DNA from 3 places in the Heyndrickxia sp. NPDC080065 genome. Region 3 is predicted to be linked to each of the others. Evidence: a T-box and tRNA genes for the amino acid it is inferred to sense, from the RefSeq annotation. Region 3 holds a T-box; the other regions hold tRNA genes.
What was found. The T-box of region 3 lies ahead of metG (methionine--tRNA ligase). A T-box ahead of a tRNA ligase gene usually reads a tRNA of that ligase, here a tRNA-Met.

Region 1: it has a tRNA-Met gene. The T-box ahead of metG (methionine--tRNA ligase) is inferred to sense a tRNA for this amino acid. The anticodon was not compared.
Region 2: it has a tRNA-Met gene. The T-box ahead of metG (methionine--tRNA ligase) is inferred to sense a tRNA for this amino acid. The anticodon was not compared.

The regions. Positions count from the first base shown of each region.
Region 1 is NZ_JBNNWS010000014.1:374-2,604, reverse strand. Features, by position in the region: tRNA gene ACQKP0_RS17135 (tRNA-Glu) at 444-515, opposite strand; tRNA gene ACQKP0_RS17130 (tRNA-Ser) at 521-611, opposite strand; tRNA gene ACQKP0_RS17125 (tRNA-Asn) at 621-695, opposite strand; tRNA gene ACQKP0_RS17120 (tRNA-Ile) at 721-794, opposite strand; tRNA gene ACQKP0_RS17115 (tRNA-Gly) at 804-877, opposite strand; tRNA gene ACQKP0_RS17110 (tRNA-His) at 887-962, opposite strand; tRNA gene ACQKP0_RS17105 (tRNA-Phe) at 1,009-1,084, opposite strand; tRNA gene ACQKP0_RS17100 (tRNA-Asp) at 1,148-1,224, opposite strand; tRNA gene ACQKP0_RS17095 (tRNA-Met) at 1,263-1,336, opposite strand; tRNA gene ACQKP0_RS17090 (tRNA-Ser) at 1,360-1,452, opposite strand; tRNA gene ACQKP0_RS17085 (tRNA-Ile) at 1,462-1,538, opposite strand; tRNA gene ACQKP0_RS17080 (tRNA-Met) at 1,543-1,619, opposite strand; tRNA gene ACQKP0_RS17075 (tRNA-Ala) at 1,640-1,715, opposite strand; tRNA gene ACQKP0_RS17070 (tRNA-Pro) at 1,727-1,803, opposite strand; tRNA gene ACQKP0_RS17065 (tRNA-Arg) at 1,811-1,887, opposite strand; tRNA gene ACQKP0_RS17060 (tRNA-Leu) at 1,904-1,992, opposite strand; tRNA gene ACQKP0_RS17055 (tRNA-Gly) at 2,002-2,076, opposite strand; tRNA gene ACQKP0_RS17050 (tRNA-Leu) at 2,096-2,177, opposite strand; tRNA gene ACQKP0_RS17045 (tRNA-Lys) at 2,227-2,231, opposite strand, start outside.
Region 2 is NZ_JBNNWS010000001.1:461,570-463,800, forward strand. Features, by position in the region: tRNA gene ACQKP0_RS02110 (tRNA-Ile) at 264-337, opposite strand; tRNA gene ACQKP0_RS02115 (tRNA-Gly) at 349-422, opposite strand; tRNA gene ACQKP0_RS02120 (tRNA-Trp) at 439-512, opposite strand; tRNA gene ACQKP0_RS02125 (tRNA-Tyr) at 517-601, opposite strand; tRNA gene ACQKP0_RS02130 (tRNA-Asp) at 634-710, opposite strand; tRNA gene ACQKP0_RS02135 (tRNA-Ser) at 720-812, opposite strand; tRNA gene ACQKP0_RS02140 (tRNA-Ile) at 821-894, opposite strand; tRNA gene ACQKP0_RS02145 (tRNA-Met) at 914-987, opposite strand; tRNA gene ACQKP0_RS02150 (tRNA-Ala) at 1,001-1,073, opposite strand; tRNA gene ACQKP0_RS02155 (tRNA-Pro) at 1,096-1,172, opposite strand; tRNA gene ACQKP0_RS02160 (tRNA-Arg) at 1,180-1,256, opposite strand; tRNA gene ACQKP0_RS02165 (tRNA-Leu) at 1,274-1,362, opposite strand; tRNA gene ACQKP0_RS02170 (tRNA-Gly) at 1,372-1,446, opposite strand; tRNA gene ACQKP0_RS02175 (tRNA-Lys) at 1,483-1,555, opposite strand; tRNA gene ACQKP0_RS02180 (tRNA-Val) at 1,734-1,809, opposite strand; tRNA gene ACQKP0_RS02185 (tRNA-Glu) at 1,834-1,908, opposite strand; rRNA gene rrf (5S ribosomal RNA) at 1,952-2,068, opposite strand.
Region 3 is NZ_JBNNWS010000023.1:9,214-11,444, forward strand. Features, by position in the region: gene metG (methionine--tRNA ligase) at 1-1,072, opposite strand, end outside; T-box leader at 1,218-1,490, opposite strand; gene ACQKP0_RS21980 (class I SAM-dependent methyltransferase) at 1,643-2,231, shown strand, end outside.

The sequences.
Region 1 (2,231 bases), on a different contig from region 3:
AACGTACGATTAAATAATCTTCTAAAATTTATATGCTTATTAATAATATCCAACCTTTAAGATACACCTCTAAATGGATTGCGTCAATGAACATAACTTATTAAACACTTATCTACCTTATTATATATTAACTTCAAAAAAAAATTCAGTAATATATATTCTATGTATAACATGGTAACATTTTGTTTTCTTGATGGTCTCTATTTATTCTTTAAAGGCCATGGAACGAACTTCATTTACCGTATTAGATACTTTTTGCTCTAGTCGGGTAATGAAACGGTTTTTCTCTTACCGTACAAGATTCTTTTTGTTCTATTTGGTTAATAAAAAAGTTATCCAAAAGCGAGAATTTTTTTATTTCCTGAACGAAAAAAAGTAGTTTAAAAGATTCTGCTAGAGAAAACTTTTAAACTACTTAAAAAGAAATACGATCTACAAAAATATGACCCGTACGGGATTCGAACCCGTGTTACCGCCGTGAAAGGGCGGTGTCTTAACCGCTTGACCAACGGGCCGTTAATGGCGGAGAAGGAGGGATTTGAACCCTCGCGCCGGTTACCCGACCTACACCCTTAGCAGGGGCGCCTCTTCAGCCACTTGAGTACTTCTCCAAATAAAAATGGCTCCGCAGGTAGGATTCGAACCTACGACCGATCGGTTAACAGCCGATAGCTCTACCACTGAGCTACTGCGGAATAAAATGGGAATATATTAATCTAATGGGCCTAAATGGACTCGAACCATCGACCTCACGCTTATCAGGCGTGCGCTCTAACCAGCTGAGCTATAGGCCCATGTAAATATGGAGCGGGTGATGGGAATCGAACCCACGACAACAGCTTGGAAGGCTGTAGTTTTACCACTAAACTACACCCGCTTTATATTATGGGGCGACTAGTGGGAATCGAACCCACGAGTGTCGGAGCCACAATCCGATGCGTTAACCACTTCGCCATAGCCGCCATGTTGTATCATTTAAGCATGGATGTGCACCATAATACTTTTAAATGGTGGCTCGGGACGGAATCGAACCGCCGACACATGGATTTTCAGTCCATTGCTCTACCGACTGAGCTACCGAGCCATATAATGTATAATTCCTATATTCAATTATAGTTCGCCATCGTCCCAATCTTAGGATGATAAATGGCGGTCCGGACGGGACTCGAACCCGCGACCTCCTGCGTGACAGGCAGGCATTCTAACCAACTGAACTACCGGACCAAAAATTTTTCAAGTAAGTTTTAAAATAACTTACATAATTGCGGAGGCAGGATTTGAACCTGCGACCTTCGGGTTATGAGCCCGACGAGCTACCAGACTGCTCCACCCCGCGACGATATTAAATGAATTCTTTTATGGCGGAGGAAGAGGGATTCGAACCCCCGCGCGGTTTAACCCGCCTGTCGGTTTTCAAGACCGATCCCTTCAGCCAGACTTGGGTATTCCTCCAGATAAATATGGTGGACCTTGTAGGACTCGAACCTACGACCGGACGGTTATGAGCCGTCTGCTCTAACCAGCTGAGCTAAAGGTCCTCTATGGTAGCGGCGGAGGGGATCGAACCCACGACCTTACGGGTATGAACCGTACGCTCTAGCCAGCTGAGCTACGCCGCCATTATCATAACATTTTAAATTGGTGGAGCCTAGCGGGATCGAACCGCTGACCTCCTGCGTGCAAAGCAGGCGCTCTCCCAGCTGAGCTAAGGCCCCAAAGTGTGTAATGGTCGGGAAGACAGGATTCGAACCTGCGACCCCATGGTCCCAAACCATGTGCTCTACCAAGCTGAGCTACTTCCCGGAATATATGGCGCGCCCGAGAGGAGTCGAACCCCTAACCTTTTGATCCGTAGTCAAACGCTCTATCCAATTGAGCTACGGGCGCTTATTATCGAAAAAAATGGTGCCGAGGACCGGAATCGAACCGGTACGGTAGTCACCTACCGCAGGATTTTAAGTCCTGTGCGTCTGCCAGTTCCGCCACCCCGGCAAGGGTATCTGGAGCGGAAGACGGGATTCGAACCCGCGACCCCCACCTTGGCAAGGTGGTGTTCTACCACTGAACTACTTCCGCGACTAAAATATTCATATTATGCGGGTGAAGGGAGTCGAACCCCCACGCCTTGCGGCGCCAGATCCTAAGTCTGGTGCGTCTGCCAATTCCGCCACACCCGCATGATTTAGATATTAGAAGTTTCCAACGTTTGATTTTCTACTTCTAAAATGGTG
Region 2 (2,231 bases), on a different contig from region 3:
CACATTCTGATAAAAATGGTCCACAGAACCGGAGATATGGTCCACAATTCCGAAATAATGTTCCCTTCTAAATGAAATAATCCCCTAGTAACCAAAGTAGAACTATATATTCATTGAGAAGAAAATAATAAATCATACTTTCCTCAGTGGCTAGTTTTTAACCTTGTGGGATTTTCCGCTGCCGCTAGAAGTAAACTGTTTCGTTAAACAATAAAAAACTAGCTAAATAAAAATAGCTAGTTTAGAAACGTATATTTTATTAATGGGCCTAAATGGACTCGAACCATCGACCTCACGCTTATCAGGCGTGCGCTCTAACCAGCTGAGCTATAGGCCCTTTATGTAATTTGGAGCGGGTGATGGGAATCGAACCCACGACAACAGCTTGGAAGGCTGTAGTTTTACCACTAAACTACACCCGCATGTTTAATATTATATTGGCAGGGGTAGTAGGAATCGAACCCACATCAAAGGTTTTGGAGACCTTCGTTTTACCATTAAACTATACCCCTAAAATGGTGGAGGGGGACGGATTCGAACCGCCGAACCCTGAGGGAGCGGATTTACAGTCCGCCGCGTTTAGCCACTTCGCTACCCCTCCATCTTATTAAGCTATATAATTTTTTAGTTTAATGGCGGTCCGGACGGGACTCGAACCCGCGACCTCCTGCGTGACAGGCAGGCATTCTAACCAGCTGAACTACCGGACCATTATTATATGGCGGAGGAAGAGGGATTCGAACCCCCGCGCGGTTTAACCCGCCTGTCGGTTTTCAAGACCGATCCCTTCAGCCAGACTTGGGTATTCCTCCGTTTTAAATGGACCCTGTAGGACTCGAACCTACGACCGGACGGTTATGAGCCGTCTGCTCTAACCAGCTGAGCTAAGGGTCCATTATCATATTAATTAAGATAGCGGCGGAGGGGATCGAACCCCCGACCTTACGGGTATGAACCGTACGCTCTAGCCAGCTGAGCTACACCGCCATGATTTTAAAAATGGAGCCTAGCGGGATCGAACCGCTGACCTCCTGCGTGCAAAGCAGGCGCTCTCCCAGCTGAGCTAAGGCCCCATAATACTATATAAACTAGAACTGGTCGGGAAGACAGGATTCGAACCTGCGACCCCATGGTCCCAAACCATGTGCTCTACCAAGCTGAGCTACTTCCCGAAAAATATGGCGCGCCCGAGAGGAGTCGAACCCCTAACCTTTTGATCCGTAGTCAAACGCTCTATCCAATTGAGCTACGGGCGCATAATATTGAAAAACGTTGGTGCCGAGGACCGGAATCGAACCGGTACGGTAGTCACCTACCGCAGGATTTTAAGTCCTGTGCGTCTGCCAGTTCCGCCACCCCGGCAAGGGTATCTGGAGCGGAAGACGGGATTCGAACCCGCGACCCCCACCTTGGCAAGGTGGTGTTCTACCACTGAACTACTTCCGCAATTATAGCAAGTTTTTTTACTTAAGAAAACTTTTATGAGCCATGAAGGACTCGAACCTTCGACCCTCTGATTAAAAGTCAGATGCTCTACCAACTGAGCTAATGGCTCGTAATAAGATAATATTTATTATTTAAAAATCTACCTAACTTTGTGCATCTACGACGTCCCAATCTCAGGAGGCTTATTCAAGATGCGGCTCGATTGGTACGCTGATGTTTTGCTCCGCAGCTTACTCGATCGTGCTCTACCAACTGAGCTAATGGCTCGTAATAAAAAATAAAATGAATGGTGGAGGATGACGGGATCGAACCGCCGACCCCCTGCTTGTAAGGCAGGTGCTCTCCCAGCTGAGCTAATCCTCCAACAAATGAATTTATGTAATAAAATGGTGACCCGTACGGGATTCGAACCCGTGTTACCGCCGTGAAAGGGCGGTGTCTTAACCGCTTGACCAACGGGCCAATCTATATAATCAGACAAAATAATAGCCCCAATAGGGGCGTAGCCTGGCAACGTCCTACTCTTGCAGGGGGAGAGCCCCCAACTACCATCGGCGCTGAGAAGCTTAACTTCCGTGTTCGGGATGGGAACGGGTGTGACCTTCTCGCCATAGTTACCAGACTTGTATTTAGTTAAGGGATTGTTCCCTCAAAACTAGATATAGGAGAAATAACGGTTCATAAACCTTGAATCTATTTGTCTAGTTCCGGGCGCTATCGGCTCGCGTCGCTTCAGTCTGCCGTGGAAGGTTTGAAATACAACCTTCCTCGTCAGCCCTCCAGCG
Region 3 (2,231 bases):
TAAGTATATCTGGCACCCAAACAGCCCAGTTCTTACTTGTAGAGAGCTTCCTTTTTTCTAAAGTTAAATATTCATTGGAAACGATATGTTTCGGTAATGCTTTATTATTAATACCCATCAAGATTGCTGGCCAAATTATTGTATGAAATGGGATGTTATCTTTTCCGTGTACATAGTAAGTAACTGTATTCTCATTCCAAAACGGAGAATCATCAATAAGATTGTTTTTTGCCCAAAGTTTACTTGCAGAAAGATAACCAGATACAGCTTCAATCCAGACATATATCTTTTTATCTTCATATCCCTTAACAGGGACATTAACACCTAAAGGTAAATCCCGAGAGGCTGCCCGATCATGAAGACCTTCTTGCAAGTATCTTTTTGTCAGTTGAATAGCATTCTCTCGCCATGTATGGTTGTCTTCTGTAGTAGCTACGTAGTTTACAAGCTTTTCATGAAATCTGCTTAATAAGAAATAAAAATGCTCTGTATTTTTTATAACAGGAATGGTACCGCAAATTTTACAAGTTCTTTCAAGCAAATCCAGCGGATCTAATATTGTTGAGCAATGATCACATTGGTCACCTCGTGAAGGATTGCCGCATTTAGGACAAATTCCTTCTACGTAACGATCAGGAAGAAATTGTGTACAGCTTGGGCAATAGGTTTGTTCGACCTCTTTTTTATCTATGAAGCCTTTTTCAAGTAAATCCAGAAATATTTGTTGAACAATTTCATGGTGATGGTTAGAGTCTGTCCTTGTATAGCAATCGAATGAAAACCCAAGCTTTGAAAAGGAATCCTCGAATTCTTCGTGATAACAATCAGCAATTTCTTTAGGTAAAACATTTTCCTCTTTTGCACGTATAGCAATTGGAGTTCCATTGCAGTCGCTCCCTGAAACATAAAGTACATTTTTTCCTGTTAATCGGTAATATCGCGCTAAAATATCTCCCGGTAATAAACTTGCAACATGCCCTATATGTAAAGAGCCGTTTGCATAAGGCCATGCACCGCCAATAAAAACATTCATCTTTGTTTCCTCCTTTTTTAATAACCTGGCTTTGTTAATAAATATGTTAGATAAAATTACTTGTAGGATTTGTGTAAAGCCGAAGTATATCTAGCTGAACCCATCCCTACAAGCTTTTTCAGATATAAAAGCATTGATTTGGAAAGCCAATCAAATAAAAAAGCCCCGCCCTTATCTTGGAAAAGATAAGGACGAGGCTTGGATCCTCGTGGTACCACCTTAATTCACTAATAGCTCACACCATTAGTCTCTACAAGTACGGAGAAAAGTACATTTCCTCTTATACTGTGGCTTTTGTAACAAGTACCAACACTTGTCGTAACCTACTAGTATGAAAAAATACGTTCAGCACGAAGCTCAGAGGCCATTTTCAAATGAGTCGTTTTGCTTCTTTTCAGCTACCGAAGCTCTCTGCAGAAAACATCGTCATTTTACTTTCCCTCATCATAGCTTTTATTAAGGTGAAATTAATGGAATTATATCTAAAATATTTTTAAAAGTAAAGACAAAAAGTTTGAAAAATTCTATATGGTACATAAAACAGGATAATTCAATAAATAGAACGAATAAGAGATATTATCCTTTTTGTCAAAGCGGAGGGAATGAAAAATGAATAAACAAAGCATCCAAAATAAAAAAGCGTGGGAATATCGCGCATACGAATTCTGGAATAAAAGTTTCGGTTCTCCAAAGGAAAAATCCGCTCAACTATTAAAAAATCCACAATCATATCTTAAAAAACATAAACAATATTTTGAACATATTGAAGGAAAGAAGATCGCTAATCTTTGTGGTTCGAACGGAAGAAAAGCAGTTCCATTGGCATTATTAGGAGCTGAAGTAACAGTATTTGACATTTCGGAAGAAAATAAAAAATATGCTTTAGAATTAGCAGAATTTGCAAATGCCTCAATCAACTATATTGTTTCTGATATTTATGATATAGACATCAGAAAGTTTGGAGGATATTTTGACATTCTTTATTTAGAAGGGGGAATATTACATTATTTTAATGATATAGATAAACTAATGACTATTCTCTATTCATTATTAAAAGATGGTGGACAAATGGTTTTAAGTGATTTCCATCCTCTTAGGAAATGTTTTACAGAGAGCGAGGATGTCAATTATTTTGATAAGGAATTACAAAAAGGAGATCTAGCATATAAGAATTTCTTTAATGAGCATGAACAACAAG